Regions from separate parts of the Pseudomonas moorei genome, predicted to be linked through region 1. Evidence: riboswitches for the same ligand, from Rfam matches in the RefSeq annotation. Region 1 holds a riboswitch; the other holds the start of a gene.
What was found. Region 1 has a riboswitch for cobalamin ahead of ACGJAX_RS19660 (CbtB-domain containing protein). Riboswitches for the same ligand answer to the same signal wherever they lie in the genome.
Positions count from the first base shown of each region.

Region 2: it holds a riboswitch for cobalamin, as region 1 does, so the genes downstream of both, cobO (cob(I)yrinic acid a,c-diamide adenosyltransferase) here and ACGJAX_RS19660 (CbtB-domain containing protein) in region 1, are expected to answer to the same signal.

Region 1 covers NZ_AP035776.1:4,167,681-4,174,813, forward strand. Annotated here, with positions in the region: gene ACGJAX_RS19635 (fatty acid cis/trans isomerase) at 1-1,453, shown strand, start outside; gene nfuA (Fe-S biogenesis protein NfuA) at 1,748-2,332, shown strand; gene cobM (precorrin-4 C(11)-methyltransferase) at 2,498-3,244, opposite strand; gene ACGJAX_RS19650 (cobalamin biosynthesis protein) at 3,327-3,740, opposite strand; gene ACGJAX_RS19655 (CbtA family protein) at 3,737-4,429, opposite strand; gene ACGJAX_RS19660 (CbtB-domain containing protein) at 4,441-4,635, opposite strand; cobalamin riboswitch at 4,754-4,980, opposite strand; cobalamin riboswitch at 5,106-5,318, shown strand; gene cobW (cobalamin biosynthesis protein CobW) at 5,417-6,484, shown strand; gene cobN (cobaltochelatase subunit CobN) at 6,488-7,133, shown strand, end outside.
Region 2 covers NZ_AP035776.1:6,049,089-6,056,221, reverse strand. Annotated here, with positions in the region: gene ACGJAX_RS28220 (C40 family peptidase) at 77-613, shown strand; gene ACGJAX_RS28215 (class I SAM-dependent methyltransferase) at 632-1,294, shown strand; gene ACGJAX_RS28210 (PQQ-dependent sugar dehydrogenase) at 1,334-2,647, opposite strand; gene ACGJAX_RS28205 (hypothetical protein) at 2,715-3,299, opposite strand; cobalamin riboswitch at 3,451-3,682, shown strand; gene cobO (cob(I)yrinic acid a,c-diamide adenosyltransferase) at 3,764-4,375, shown strand; gene ACGJAX_RS28195 (cobyrinate a,c-diamide synthase) at 4,386-5,768, shown strand; gene bluB (5,6-dimethylbenzimidazole synthase) at 5,765-6,415, shown strand; gene cbiB (adenosylcobinamide-phosphate synthase CbiB) at 6,412-7,133, shown strand, end outside.

The sequences.
Region 1 (7,133 bases):
GGTGCAGGGCGTGATCGTGCACAAGACCCACATCACCTATCCGCTGAGTGCGGCGAAGATGGCGCGCATAAAGAGCCTGTTCTACAACGGCAACTGGCAGGTCAACGCGCTACCGGGCTACGGGCCGGAACGCCGGGCCAATCCGTTTACCACGTTCGAAGCCATCCCGGCCCAGGCGCGTTATCAGTTCATGCTCGATAACGCCGAGTATTTCGTTCGCACCTTTATTCGCGGTCCGGTCTGCCGGGGGCAGATTGCCACGGATGTGATTCGCGATAATTTCTGGGCATTGTTCCAGGCCCCGGAACACGACCTCTACATCACCGACCCGAACTACCGCGGCCAGGCGACGCCTTTGTTGGCAATGCCCGGGCAGAACGACGACGTGGGCAGTGTCCTGAGCCTTTGGCACGACTACCGCGACAAGCGTAACGAGTACGAAGCCCTGCGCCGGGAAAGCTACGCCGAACTGCCGCCGCCGAGTTGGTCGAGCCTGTGGGCCGGTAATGACAACGCGTTGTTGAGCATCTTTCGCCATTTCGACAGTGCTTCGGTGACCAAGGGCCTGATCGGTGACGTGCCGCAAACCATCTGGCTGTTCGACTTCCCGTTGCTGGAGCGCACGTACTATCAGTTGGCGGTGAATTTCGACGTGTTCGGCAACGTCTCGCATCAAGCCCAGACGCGCCTGTATTTCGACCTGATTCGCAATGGCGCCGAGCAGAACTTCCTGCGCCTGATGCCGGCCAATTCCCGCGACCGTTACCTGGATGACTGGTACCAGAGCAGTGGCAAATTCAAGATGTGGCTGGACTACGAATCGATCGACGACGACACGCCGACGGCGCTGAAACTCGATCCAGATGACCCCAAGCGCGATTTCGCCATGCAGTTGCTGGCGCGCTATGGCGAGCTCAACGCCAATCCGGACCCGATCAATCGCTGTGACGGTGCCTACTGCTCGCGACCCAACATCGACCCGGACCTGCAAGGCGCCGAACAGGCCTTGAGTCGCCTGGCTTCACGCCCGGCGGCCGGACTCAAGGTCATCGACCAATTGCCCGAAGCGACCATGTTGCGCGTCGAGGCCGCGAGCGGCCAGCGTGTGGTCTACAGCCTGCTGCGCAACCGGGCGCACAGCAATGTGGCGTTCCTGCTGGGCGAGTCGCTGCGCTATCAGCCGGGGCTCGACACGCTCACCATTTATCCGGGGGTCATGAGCAGCTACCCGAACTTCATGTTCAACATTCCCGCCGAGCAAGTCCCGGCCTTTGTCGACGCCATGGAAAACGCCAGGGACGCCGACAGCTTCGAGAAGATTGTCGAGCGCTGGGGTGTAAGGCGCAGTCACCCGCAGTTCTGGGAGTACTTCCATGACCTGAGCCGCTACATCCACGAAACCGATCCGGTGGAAGAGGGCGTGCTGGACATGAACCGCTACGAGAACCTTTGATCAACCTTTGACACGATGGGCCGATGCCGGACGCTTTAGGCGCCATGTCGAAATCCTTTCCCGAGCGCAACAGACTGTTCCTATGTGATGATCGCGGTTTGTTCTGCCATCATCGGGTCGGGATCATGGCTAAGCTACGAATGGGTGGAAAAATGCAGCTATCGGTGGCTTAAAGTATGGAATGACGGCGAACCGGAGAGCGAGGTGGCTTCGGTTCTTTCCCGACAAAAATACTAGGACTTTGTCCGGCGCGATGATTGGCGTAAACTGCGCCCAAGCCTGCGAGGAGTTTCCATGACCGCTATAACCATCACCGACGCCGCCCATGATTATCTGGCTGATCTGCTCTCCAAGCAGAACACCCCGGGCATCGGCATCCGCATCTTTATCACCCAGCCTGGCACCCAGTACGCCGAAACCTGCATTGCCTACTGCAAGCCGGGCGAAGAAAAACCTGAAGACACCGCTCTGGGGCTGAAAAGCTTCACCGCTTACATCGATTCGTTCAGCGAAGCTTTCCTGGACGATGCGGTCGTCGACTACGCCACCGACCGCATGGGCGGCCAGCTGACCATCAAGGCGCCAAACGCCAAAGTTCCGATGGTCAATGCCGACAGCCCGATCAACGAGCGCATCAACTATTACCTGCAAACCGAGATCAACCCGGGGCTGGCCAGCCACGGCGGTCAGGTCAGCCTGATCGATGTGGTTGAAGACGGCATCGCCGTTCTCCAGTTCGGCGGCGGTTGCCAGGGCTGCGGCCAGGCGGACGTCACCCTGAAGGAAGGCATTGAGCGCACCCTGCTTGAGCGTATACCTGAGCTCAAGGGTGTTCGTGACGTGACCGACCATACGCAGAAAGAAAACGCCTACTACTAAGGCGTTCGCTGCGAAAAAAGACGGCGCTGTGGCGAGGGAGCTTGCTCCCGTTTGATGGCGTAGCCATCACAATACAGCCGATGCATTTTTCCTAGATGAATGCCTTGGCTGATGTTGGGACCGCTTCGCGGTCCAGCGGGAGCAAGCGCCCTCGCCACAAGTGCTTTAGGGGCGGTACAAATGCGCATGGCCGGCGCGATACAGCGACGACTCGCTGAAATGGTCACTGCCCAGCACCCGTCCCACCAGAATCAATGCCGTGCGCCGAAACCCCTTGGCCTGAACCTTCCCGGCAATGTTCTCCAGCGTCCCTACCACCCAGTCCTGATCCGGCCAGGTTGCCCGATGAATCACCGCGATCGGACAGTCCGCGCCGTAATGTGGCAGTAATTCGGCCAGGATTTTTTCCAGATGATTGACCCCCAGATGAATCGCCATGGTTGCCCCATGTTGCGCCAGGCTGGCCAATTCTTCGCCGGCCGGCATCACCGTTTTGTCGGCATAGCGGGTCAGGATTACGCTTTGTGAGACATCGGGCAGGGTCAGTTCCGCCCCCAAAAGCGCCGCGCAGGCCGCCGTAGCGGTGACCCCGGGAATGATTTCAAAGGCAATGCCGAGTTCGCGCAGATAGCGAATCTGCTCACCGATCGCGCCGTAGAGGCTCGGGTCGCCGGAATGCACGCGTGCCACGTCTTGACCCTTGGCATCGGCGGCCTTGATCAGGTCGATGATCTGTTCCAGGTGCAGTTCGGCGCTGTTGACCACCTGTTCGGCGCAATGGCCCTGCAGCACAGCGGCGGGCACCAGCGAACCGGCGTAGATGATCACCGGGCAGCTACGAATCAGCCGCTGGCCTTTGACGGTGATCAGCTCGGGGTCGCCTGGACCTGCGCCAATGAAGTAGACGGTCATCGTCGATTCCTGTGGGAAAAGGGGGCTGGGCAGGGCGCCAGATGAAGATTGCTCATGATTGAACGCGCGGATTATCGGGATTTTACGTCGAGCTGGCCAATGCCAGGGTGGCCTGGGCATATTTTTGCCGGGTAATCAGCAACTTGGCCGGCGTCTGGGTCAACTGTTCGGCCAGGGCCAGGGCGGCACTTTCCGCGACACCGTAGCAGCCGGTACGCTCGAAGGCGATCTGCGAATGATGACTGAGTTGAGGCTCATAGCCGGCCAACTGGGCGCTGCTGAAATACGTCAATGGCAGTGAGAGTTGCTCGGCCAGTTCGACAAGGGCTGGTTCGTCGCGCTTCAAATCAATACTCGCCAGGGCCTTGATCTGATGCAGTCCGATCTGATGCGCTTGCAACGCCTGATCAAGCAGCGCCCGCAAAGTACTGACGGGGCAGCCTCGTTGGCAGCCCAGGCCGACCACCAGGGTCGGCGCTGTGCCGGTATCGGTCATGCGTGGTATTGGTCATCGAGCTTGCGGCGGAACAGCCAGGCGCTGATCAGGCCCAGGGCCAGCCAGAATGCGACGTTGGTCAACTGCGAAGCAATTTTGAATTGGGTTTCCAGTGCTTGCGGTGCTAGCATCGAGTGCACTTCCGGCTGCGGCGCGCCAATCACGTGGGGGACGGCAATGATGGCTGCACCCAGGACTTTCATCAGCCAGTGGCGGCTGAACACGATCAATGCGATGCCGACCGCGGTTGAGGCGGCAGTGCCAATCCACCAGGTTTGCCGTTGCGCCAGATCGGCAGCGGCGGTGCCTGGCAGTTCAGGCGGCAGGCCGAGGGTCGGCGCGAGCACGAAGGTCGCGTAACCGGCCAAGCCCCAGAGCAGCCCCTGTGAGGTTTTGGTCGGCGCGCGCAAGGTGTACAGGCCGGCGAGCATCAGGGCGAAACCGACAGCCACCACCAGATTGCCGCCGGTGGTCGACAACACGCGTTGCCAGCCGTTTTCCGGCTCCCAGGCTTCGGCATCGTGGGTGTGAGCGGCGTGTTCATGCATTTCGACCGACGCAGGTTCCGCTTTTTCGTAGGTTTCGGCCTGCAAAATCAGCGGAGCGACCCAGAAACTTTGCAGCAGAGTCAGCAGCAGGGCGGCCAGCAACCCCGTGAAGCCTGCGGTTTGCGCGATACGCTTGATCATGTCGGCGGGTCTCAATGGCACGGGAAGGCGGCGCTGTGACGGGTATCGTGAGCGGCGTTGTGAATCGCTTCGATGTGCGAGAAACCGGCGAAATACACAAGGCACGCGCCGAGGATCGACGCACAAACGGCGGCGGTCAGGCGTTGAGTCAGGGTTGTGGTGCTGCTCGTGGTGGTGCTGTGGTCGGTGGTGCTGATGATCGACATGGCGCTTCCCTCAGTTCTGTCAGCGGGGAATGAGAGCGCATGCAAATCCCTGCACGAGCGAGCGCGCAGAGGTTCGAACAGCGCCCGCCCACCGCGGGTTGTCATTCAGTGATTGTAAGGTTCACTTTGTGTTGCGGGCCGGTCTCCGGGCTCACGAGGGGTGTTGGCTATCGCCTGAACCTGCAAGCATCACCTTCCCATGCCGCACGGGCACAGTGGATCTGACGCTTCGCTCGCTTACCGTTGCGGGGGCAGCACCGGACTGACATGGCTTAAGAGTAAAGCACATGATTCACCGGTTTCCCGTTTCACCCTGTGAAGGGCACCCGTAACAAGGCGTGTAGGAGAGCATGGGCAAGGGTGGGGCGTCAATTGGCAAGCGTTCTCAACTCGGGGCGCAGTTGCTCGCGATGACGGCGTTGAGGCGCTGTAGAACTCAGCATGAACATTGACCCGCCCCAATACGATGCGTAGCCTTGCGCTTTCGAGGTTCTTCGGCGTTTGTCGAAGCTAAGAAGGGAACGCGGTCGAAGCCGCGGCTGCCCCCGCAACTGTGAACGGTGATGTTCGCTGCCACGCCACTGCACGCTCAAGTCCTGAGCCCGCGGGAAGGCGCAGCCAACGCCAGTCAAGCGACTGGCACACCGTCAGCCAGGAGACCTGCCTCGATACAGTTTCTCACTACAACCGGGCGGGGTGATCCGGTGGCGAACGCTTCCGGCGCGCACAGGCGTTGCCGGTACTCGTCCCGTATGCCCGCCACCTTGCCAAAGGGCATTCGATGAAAACACTGGCCAAACTCCCCGTCACCATCGTTACCGGCTTCCTCGGCTCGGGCAAAACCACCTTGCTGCGGCACATGCTCGACAACGCTCAGGGGCGCCGCATTGCGGTGATCGTCAACGAGTTCGGCGAACTGGGCATCGACGGTGAAATCCTCAAACAGTGCTCCATCGGTTGCACCGAAGAAGAAGCCAATGGCCGGGTCTACGAACTGGCCAACGGCTGCCTGTGCTGCACCGTTCAGGAAGAGTTCTTTCCGGTGATGCGCGAACTGGTCGCCCGTCGCGGCGATCTTGACCATATCCTCATCGAAACCTCGGGCCTGGCCCTGCCAAAGCCGCTGGTCCAGGCTTTTCAGTGGCCGGAAATCCGCAGCGCCTGCACCGTCGACGCGGTGATCACCGTGGTCGACAGCCCGGCCGTGGCCGCCGGCACTTTCGCCGCGTTCCCGGATCAGGTGGATGCCCAGCGCAAACTCGACCCGAACCTGGATCACGAATCGCCGCTGCACGAGCTGTTCGCCGACCAGTTGTCCAGCGCTGATCTGGTGATCCTCAACAAGGCTGACCTGATCAGCCCGGAAGACCTGGCCCGCGTCCGCCTGGAAGTCGCCGAAGAGTTGCCGCCAGCGGTCAAGGTCATCGAAGCCAGCAGCGGTCGCCTGCCACTGGACGTGCTGATCGGCCTGGGCGCCGGCTCCGAAGAACACATCGACAGCCGCCACAGCCATCACGATCATCACCACGACGATGACGATCATGACGACCACGATCACGACGCTTTCGATTCTATCTCCATCGAGCTGCCGGCCTCTGACGAAAGCCTGCTGATGGACGCACTGACGCAACTGGTGGTCGAGCACAGCATCCTGCGGGTCAAGGGTTTCGCGGCGATCCCGAACAAACCGATGCGCCTGCTGATCCAGGGCGTGGGCACTCGTTTCGACAAACACTTCGACCGTCAGTGGGGTGGCGAAGAAGAACGCACCACGCGTCTGGTGTTGATCGGCCAGGCGCTGGACGCCGCATTGCTCGAAACGCAATTGCGCGCCGCGCTTAGCGTGTAAGCCATGCACCTGCTCAGGACCCAGCCCGGCGGTTTCGTGTCGGATGACAACATTGCCGACCTTGGGCAAACCCCCGCCGAACTGGTGATCCTGTGCAGCGGTGACTCCAGTCTGGCGCTGCTCGCCGAAGCGGCGCAGCAGTTGCCCGACGATTACCCGACCGTGCGCCTGGCCAACCCGATGCAGGTGCAGAACCATGCCTCGGTCGATCTGTACGTCGACGAAGTGCTGCGCCACGCCAAGGTCATTCTGATTTCGCTGCACGGCGGCATCGCCTATTGGCGTTATGGCGTCGAGCGGTTGGTGGAGCTTTCCCGGCGTGGGGTGCAGCTGATTCTGGTGCCGGGCGATGACCGTCCCGATCCGGAACTCAGCGACCTCAGCACAGTGACCGTACAGGACCGCGAGCGGCTCTGGCACTTCCTGCGCCAGGGAGGCATGGGCAATGCGCTGGACCTGTTTCGCTGCCTGGCCAATCGCTGGCTGGGTCGTGACTACGCCTGGTCCGAGCCGCAAGTCCTGCCACGCACCGCGATCTATCACCCGCACAAAAGTCCCGCGCAACTGAGCGATTGGCAAGCCGAATGGCGGGCCGACCAACCCGTGGCGGCGGTGCTGTTCTACCGCTCGCACTTGCAGGCGGCGAACA
Region 2 (7,133 bases), 1.9 Mb from region 1:
TGCGTGACGCGCAGGCGGTTTTGTTTTCTGCGCCCCCAGCAGAAAAAAGCCGCAGCCAGATCAGGATGTTCTGCTTATGTCGACGTCGGCCCGCCTCACAATCATGCTTTTCGCAGCGCTGCTCAGTGCGTGTGCCAGCCGCACGCCGCCACCTGCGCCTGTGGTTCGCGCTCCCATTATTTTCGGTTCTTCCCAGGCCTTTTCGCCTGAAGCGGAGGATGTGCTGTTCCGCGCGTTGGGATTGGTGGGGACGCCTTATCGCTGGGGTGGCAACACGCCGGATTCCGGCTTTGATTGCAGTGGGCTGATCGGCTATGTGTACCGCGATGTCGCCGGCATTTCCCTGCCGCGCACCACGCGGGAAATGATCTCCATGCAAGCGGCCGATGTGGGCAAGGAAGGCCTGCAGACCGGTGATCTGATCTTCTTTGCCACCAATGGCGGTTCACAGGTCAGTCATGCGGGCATCTACGTCGGCGAAGGCCGCTTCGTGCATGCACCTGCCACCGGCGGCACAGTCAAGCTCGACAGCTTGTCCAAGGCGTATTGGCAGAAAGCCTACCTGAGCGCCAAGCGTGTCCTGCAACCGGAACACCTGGCGCGCAACCCGTAATAGCCAGAGAGTGCTCTCATGACCGCTCGCACGCTCAATCTCGACGACTCGCTCTATCACTACCTGCTCGACGTGTCCCTGCGCGAAACGCCGCTGCTCAAGCGCTTGCGCGACGAAACCCAGGCGCTGCCGATGGCGCGCTGGCAAGTGGCGCCGGAGCAGGGTCAGTTTCTTGCGTTGCTGGTGAAGCTCACCGGTGCCCGACGTCTGCTGGAAATCGGCACCTTCACCGGTTACAGCGCGCTGTGCATGGCCGCGGCATTGCCCGATGACGGCTCATTGATCTGCTGCGACATGCCGGGTGACTACAACGCCACCGCACGCCGTTACTGGCAGGAGGCCGGGCTGGCCGGTCGAATCGATCTGCGTCTGGCACCTGCGCTGCAAACCCTGGACGAACTGGAACGGCAAGGGCAGGACGGGCGGTTCGATCTGGTGTTCATCGACGCCGACAAGGCCAATTACCCCACTTATCTTGAGCACGCGCTGCGACTGCTGCGGGTGGGTGGCTTGGCGGTGTTTGATAACACGCTGTGGAGCGGGCGGGTGCTGGAAGAGAATCCGCAGAGTGCAGACACCCGAGCCATCCAGGCACTCAACCGTGCCTTGAAGGATGACTCGCGGGTGGATCTGTCGTTGTTGCCGCTGGGCGATGGGCTCACGCTTTGCCGCAAACGCTGATCCCTTGTGGCTCCAGGTGGGGGCGGGCTTGACGTGTCATTATTTAGCCGCTGAAACCCGCCAAACCTTGTTCCCCACATCATCTGCCACCAACAAGTCGCCCTGCTGATCGATCACCACGCCCACCGGCCGGCCCATGGCTTTTTCTTCGTTATTGAGGAAGCCCGTGAGTACGTCCACCGGCTGCCCGCTGGGTTTACCGGCGCTGAACGGTACGAAGATCACCTTGTAGCCACTGTGTGGCTTGCGGTTCCATGAGCCATGCTGGCCGACGAAGGCGCCTTCGGTGAATGGCGCCGGCAACCGGCTGCCTTCGGCAAATGTCAGGCCCAGTGACGCCGTGTGCGGGCCGACTGCATAGTCCGGCGCGATCGCCTTGGCCACCAGGTCCGGGTTCTGCGGTTCGACGCGAACGTCGACATGCTGGCCGTAGTAGCTGAACGGCCAGCCATAGAACGCGCCGTCCTTGACCGAGGTGATGTAGTCCGGCACCAGATCACTACCGATTTCATCGCGCTCATTGACCGCTGTCCACAGTGCGCCGCTTTGCGGCTCCCAGGACAGGCCATTGGGGTTGCGCAAGCCCGAGGCAAAGATCCGGTGGTTGCCGGTGGCGCGATCCACTTCCCAGATCGCCGCGCGACCTTCTTCCTTGTCCATGCCGTTTTCGGCGACGTTGCTGTTCGAACCCACCGTGACGTACAGCTTGCTGCCGTCCTTGCTGGCGATGACGTTTTTGGTCCAGTGGTGATTCAGCGTACCGCCGGGCAGGTCGAGCACTTTGACCGGTGGCGACTTGATCGCCGTATCACCGGTTTCATAGTGAAAGCGCAGCAGGCGATCGGTGTCGGCGACGTACAGGTCATTGCCGACCAGCGTCATGCCGAAGGGCGAGTTCAGGTTTTCCAGAAACACCGTGCGGGTTTCCGCGATGCCGTCGTGGTCCCGGTCGCGCAGCAGGGTGATGCGATTCGCGCTCGGCACGCCCGCACCGGCGCGGCCCATGACTTTCTTCATGACCCATCCGCGCAGGCCTGTGCCGTCATCGGGTTTGGGTGGGGCATTGGTTTCGGCGACCAGCACGTCGCCGTTGGGTAGCACATAGAGCCAGCGCGGGTGGTCGAGGTTCTCGGCGAACGCAGCGACTTGAGTGCCGGCAGCGGCGACGGGGCTCGCGCCGTCGGGCCAGCCAATCGCCGGGGCGATGTTGATCGTCGGCAGCAGCGTCTTGTTGGGTTCTGGCAACTTGGGTGACGGGCCGGTGCCGTCGGCGACTTGCAGGCTGGAGGTTTCACCGCAAGCGGCGAGCCCTCCGGCGAGCGCGATAACGAGAACGAGCTGGGGCTTGCGCATACTGATCTTCCCTGTGAATGCAGTGACCTGATCAATAGAGAAGTTTCGTTGCGCGATGGTTCAACCGTTAGCCGCGAGCTTCCTTGAGCAGCACGGCGATACCGGGGTGGTAGTGCCCCCCTTCGTTGCGCAACTTGCGGTAGGCGTAAGGGAAGTACCAGGCGACGGCGCAGGTGTGCTCTTTTTGCAGGTCGTCGACCATGTCCTGCAGTTCTTCCGGGGTGGCGCCTTGCTGGGCTTTGTGCGGTGCCACGAACAGGCAGCCGAGTTTCAGGTCGCTGGCGTAGCTGATGCGTTTGGCGTCACTGGTGATGTCCTGCAGGGCTTGCGTCAGGTTCAGGCTGTTGACCCGTGGCCAGCGTTGCGTGGCCTGTAACCAGGCGCGTGATTCAGGCGTGGCGATAAACAGATCGGCGCGGCCGTTGCGCTCGCCTTCCTCGATGTGTTTGCGCGTGGGCGATTGTTGCAGGGTCACCATTTCGGCCATCCAGGCGGCGGCGGAAAGCAGGCCGAGATTGGCTTTTTCGTCGAGCCAGTAAGGCGTTTCGTTATCGCCGCGCACGGCGTTGTAGCGGTCGATACAGTCAAACCAGCGCTCCAGCAGCGGGCGCAGGAATTCCAGCTTCGGATTGCTGATGATGATGCCTTGCATGGGGCTTACCCTTGTTATTGTGATGTGGGTTGTGGCTCTTTGATATCATTGCTTGCAGTGTGGCACAAGATTGGCGTCAGTTTATTGATCAACGGCAGTTATTCACTCGCCCGGCCGGTCTTCATTTGACGCTCCACCCCCAACCCTCTAACCTTCGCGGCTTGTTTCAGGTGCTCTGTGGCTTGGGTCGACAGAGTGAAACAGGGAAGCCGGTGAGTGGACGCTTCGAGCACGAAGGCCGCGATCCCGGCGCTGCCCCCGCAACGGTAAATGAGTGAAGACTGTGCCTTGAGCCACTGTGCCGAGTATCGACACGGGAAGGCGCACAGTCAGGCCAACGCCGCTCATGAGCCCGGAGACCGGCCTGATCCATCCAAGCGGCGTCACGGTGGGCGATGCCAGGCTTCTTGCCGTCTTTTCTTGTGCCCGCCCGCCGTTATCCTGCCTCAACGGAGAGCTCTCCCATGACTGATACCCCTGATCGTGACGAACGTCATCTGGCGCGCATGCTGCGCAAAAAAGCCGTGATCGATGAGCGCATCGCCAACTCCCCGAACGAATGCGGCCTGCTGCTGGTACTCACCGGCAACGGCAAGGGCAAGAGCAGCTCGGCGTTCGGCATGCTGGCCCGGTCGATGGGCCATGGCATGCAGTGCGGTGTGGTTCAGTTCATCAAGGGGCGCAATAGCACGGGTGAGGAGCTGTTCTTCCGGCGCTTCCCGGAGCAGGTGCGTTTTCATGTGATGGGCGAGGGCTTCACCTGGGAAACCCAGGATCGCCAGCGCGACATCGCCGCCGCCGAAGCGGCCTGGGCGGTTTCGCAACAGTTGCTGCGCGACCCCTCCATCGGCCTGGTGGTGCTGGATGAGTTGAACATCGCCCTCAAGCACGGCTACCTCGATCTCGATCAGGTGCTCGGCGATCTGCAGGCACGCCCGCCGATGCAACATGTGGTGGTTACCGGCCGTGGCGCCAAGCCGGAGATGATCGAGCTGGCCGACACCGTCACCGAAATGGGCATGATCAAGCACGCCTTCCAGGCCGGTATCAAGGCGCAAAAAGGCGTCGAGCTGTGAGTCGTATTGTATGAATAGCCCTCGTCAATGCCCGGCGGTGCTGATTGCCGCGCCGGCCTCCGGTCAGGGCAAGACCACCGTCACCGCTGCGTTGGCCCGTTTGCATCGCAATCAGGGGCGCAAGGTTCGCGTGTTCAAATGTGGCCCGGACTTTCTCGACCCGATGATTCTGGAGCGCGCCAGCGGTGCGCCGGTGTATCAACTGGACATGTGGATGGTGGGCGAGCAGGAGAGTCGTCGGCTGTTGTGGGAGGCCGCGGGTGAAGCGGACCTGATCCTCATCGAAGGTGTCATGGGCCTGTTTGACGGCACGCCGTCCAGTGCCGACCTGGCGCGGCACTTCGGTGTGCCGGTGCTGGGGGTGATCGACGGCACTGCCATGGCCCAGACCTTTGGTGCCCTGGCCCTGGGGCTGGCGCGCTATCAACCCGACTTGCCATTTGCCGGTGTCCTGGCCAACCGCGTGGGCACCCTGCGTCACGCGCAATTGCTTGAGGGCAGCCTGACCGAAGGCCTGCGTTGGTACGGCGCGTTGTCCCGTGAAACCGGAATCGAATTGCCGAGTCGTCACCTCGGACTGGTGCAGGCCAGCGAGTTGAACGATCTTGATCTGCGCCTCGATGCGGCGGCCGATGCCCTGGCCAGCAGTTGCGAGGTGGCGCTACCGCCGGCCGTGGAATTCGCGGCCCCGGATGTCATCGCTGCCGATCCCTTGCTGGCCGGTGTGCGCATTGCTGTGGCCCGTGACGAAGCCTTTGCCTTTACCTATGGCGCAAGCCTGGATTTGCTGCGGGCCATGGGCGCCGAGCTGGCGTTTTTCTCGCCGATCCGTGACACCGGTTTGCCCGAGGCAGACAGCCTCTATCTGCCGGGTGGTTATCCCGAACTGCACCATGTGGCGTTGTCGCAAAACACCTCGATGTTGAACGCGATCCGCGCGCACCACGAAGCGGGCAAGCCGTTGCTCGCCGAATGTGGCGGCATGCTGTATCTGCTCGATTCGCTGACCGATGTCGAGGGTTCGCGTGCAGAACTGGTCGGCTTGCTGGCCGGTGATGCGGTGATGCAAAAGCGTCTGGCGGCGCTGGCGCTACAGGCTGTCGAATTGCCGGAAGGGTCGCTGCGCGGGCACACCTATCATCATTCGCTGACCACCACTGAGCTTGTACCGATTGCCCGAGGCTTGAGCCCCAATGGCGGGCGCGGGGCGGAGGCGGTTTATCGTGAGGGACGGATGACAGCCTCTTATGTGCATTTCTATTTTCCGTCCAATCCGACGGCTGTAGCCGCATTGTTTGCACCCGATCTTGAGGACGCCTTCGCCGGCAAGCCGGCTCCTGCAGTTGATCACCTGAACCCTGTAGGCGCTGGCTTGCCAGCGAAGAGGCCATGACCGACAACGCATTCACCGAAGCCGAACGCGCAGCGGTTTACCGCGCCATCGGCGAACGTCGCGACATGCGTCACTTCAGTGGCGGTACGGTCGAGCCCGAATTGCTGCGGCGGTTGCTCGAAGCCGCGCACCAGGCGCCGAGTGTCGGCTTGATGCAGCCCTGGCGGTTCATCCGCATCAGCGACCGAACCCTGCGCGGCCAGATCCAGGAACTGGTGGAGCAAGAGCGCATTCGCACCGCCGAAGCCCTCGGCGAACGCACCGACGAATTCATGCAGCTCAAGGTCGAAGGCATCAGTGATTGCGCCGAGGTGTTGGTGGCGGCGCTGATGGACGATCGCGAGCGGCATATTTTCGGTCGTCGCACCTTGCCGGAAATGGACATGGCGTCGTTGTCCTGCGCGATCCAGAACCTGTGGCTGGCGGCCCGGGCCGAAGGTTTGGGCATGGGCTGGGTTTCGCTGTTCGAACCGCAAGCCCTGGCCGATTTGCTCTGCTTGCCCTCCGGGGCCAAGCCACTGGCCGTTTTGTGCCTGGGACCGGTCAAGGAATTCTACCCGGCGCCGATGCTGGTTCTGGAAGGGTGGGCGCAGGCGCGTCCGCTAAGTGAACTGCTGTACGAAAATTATTGGGGAGTGCGCCAATGAGTGTGGCGTTGTTGAGTGTCGCCGCTGTGGCGCTGGATGCGCTGCTGGGTGAACCCAAGCGCTGGCATCCGCTGGTGGCGTTCGGCCGGTTTGCCGAGCGTATCGAGCAGCGTTTCAACGCGGGTGGTCGCGGCTGGCGCAGTCACGGGTTCACCGCGTGGGTGATCGCGGTGTTGCCATTGACCTTGTTGGCCACGGCATTTTCCTGGGCGCCTTATGTGGGCTGGATGGTCGAGATTCTCGCGCTGTATTGCGCCCTCGGCATGCGCAGCCTGGGCGAACACGTCGAGCCCGTGGCCAAGGCCTTGCGCAGCGATGATCTGGATGCGGCGCGTACGCGCGTCAGTTACCTGGTCAGCCGCAAGACCAGCGAACTGGATAAAACCGAAGTGGCCCGTGCGGCCACCGAATCGGTGCTGGAGAACGGCAGTGACGCGGTGTTTGCCGCACTGTTCTGGTTTGCCGTGGCCGGCGCGCCAGGCGTGGTGCTCTACCGTTTGAGCAACACCCTGGACGCCATGTGGGGCTATCGCAACGAGCGCTTCGAGCGTTTCGGCTGGGCGGCAGCCAGGATCGATGATGTGCTCAATTTCATTCCTGCGCGTCTGGTGGCGTTGACTTACGCCTTGCTGGGCAAAACCCGACTGGCCCTCAAATGCTGGCGGACCCAGGGTCCGACCTGGGACAGCCCGAACGCCGGTCCGGTAATGGCCGCGGG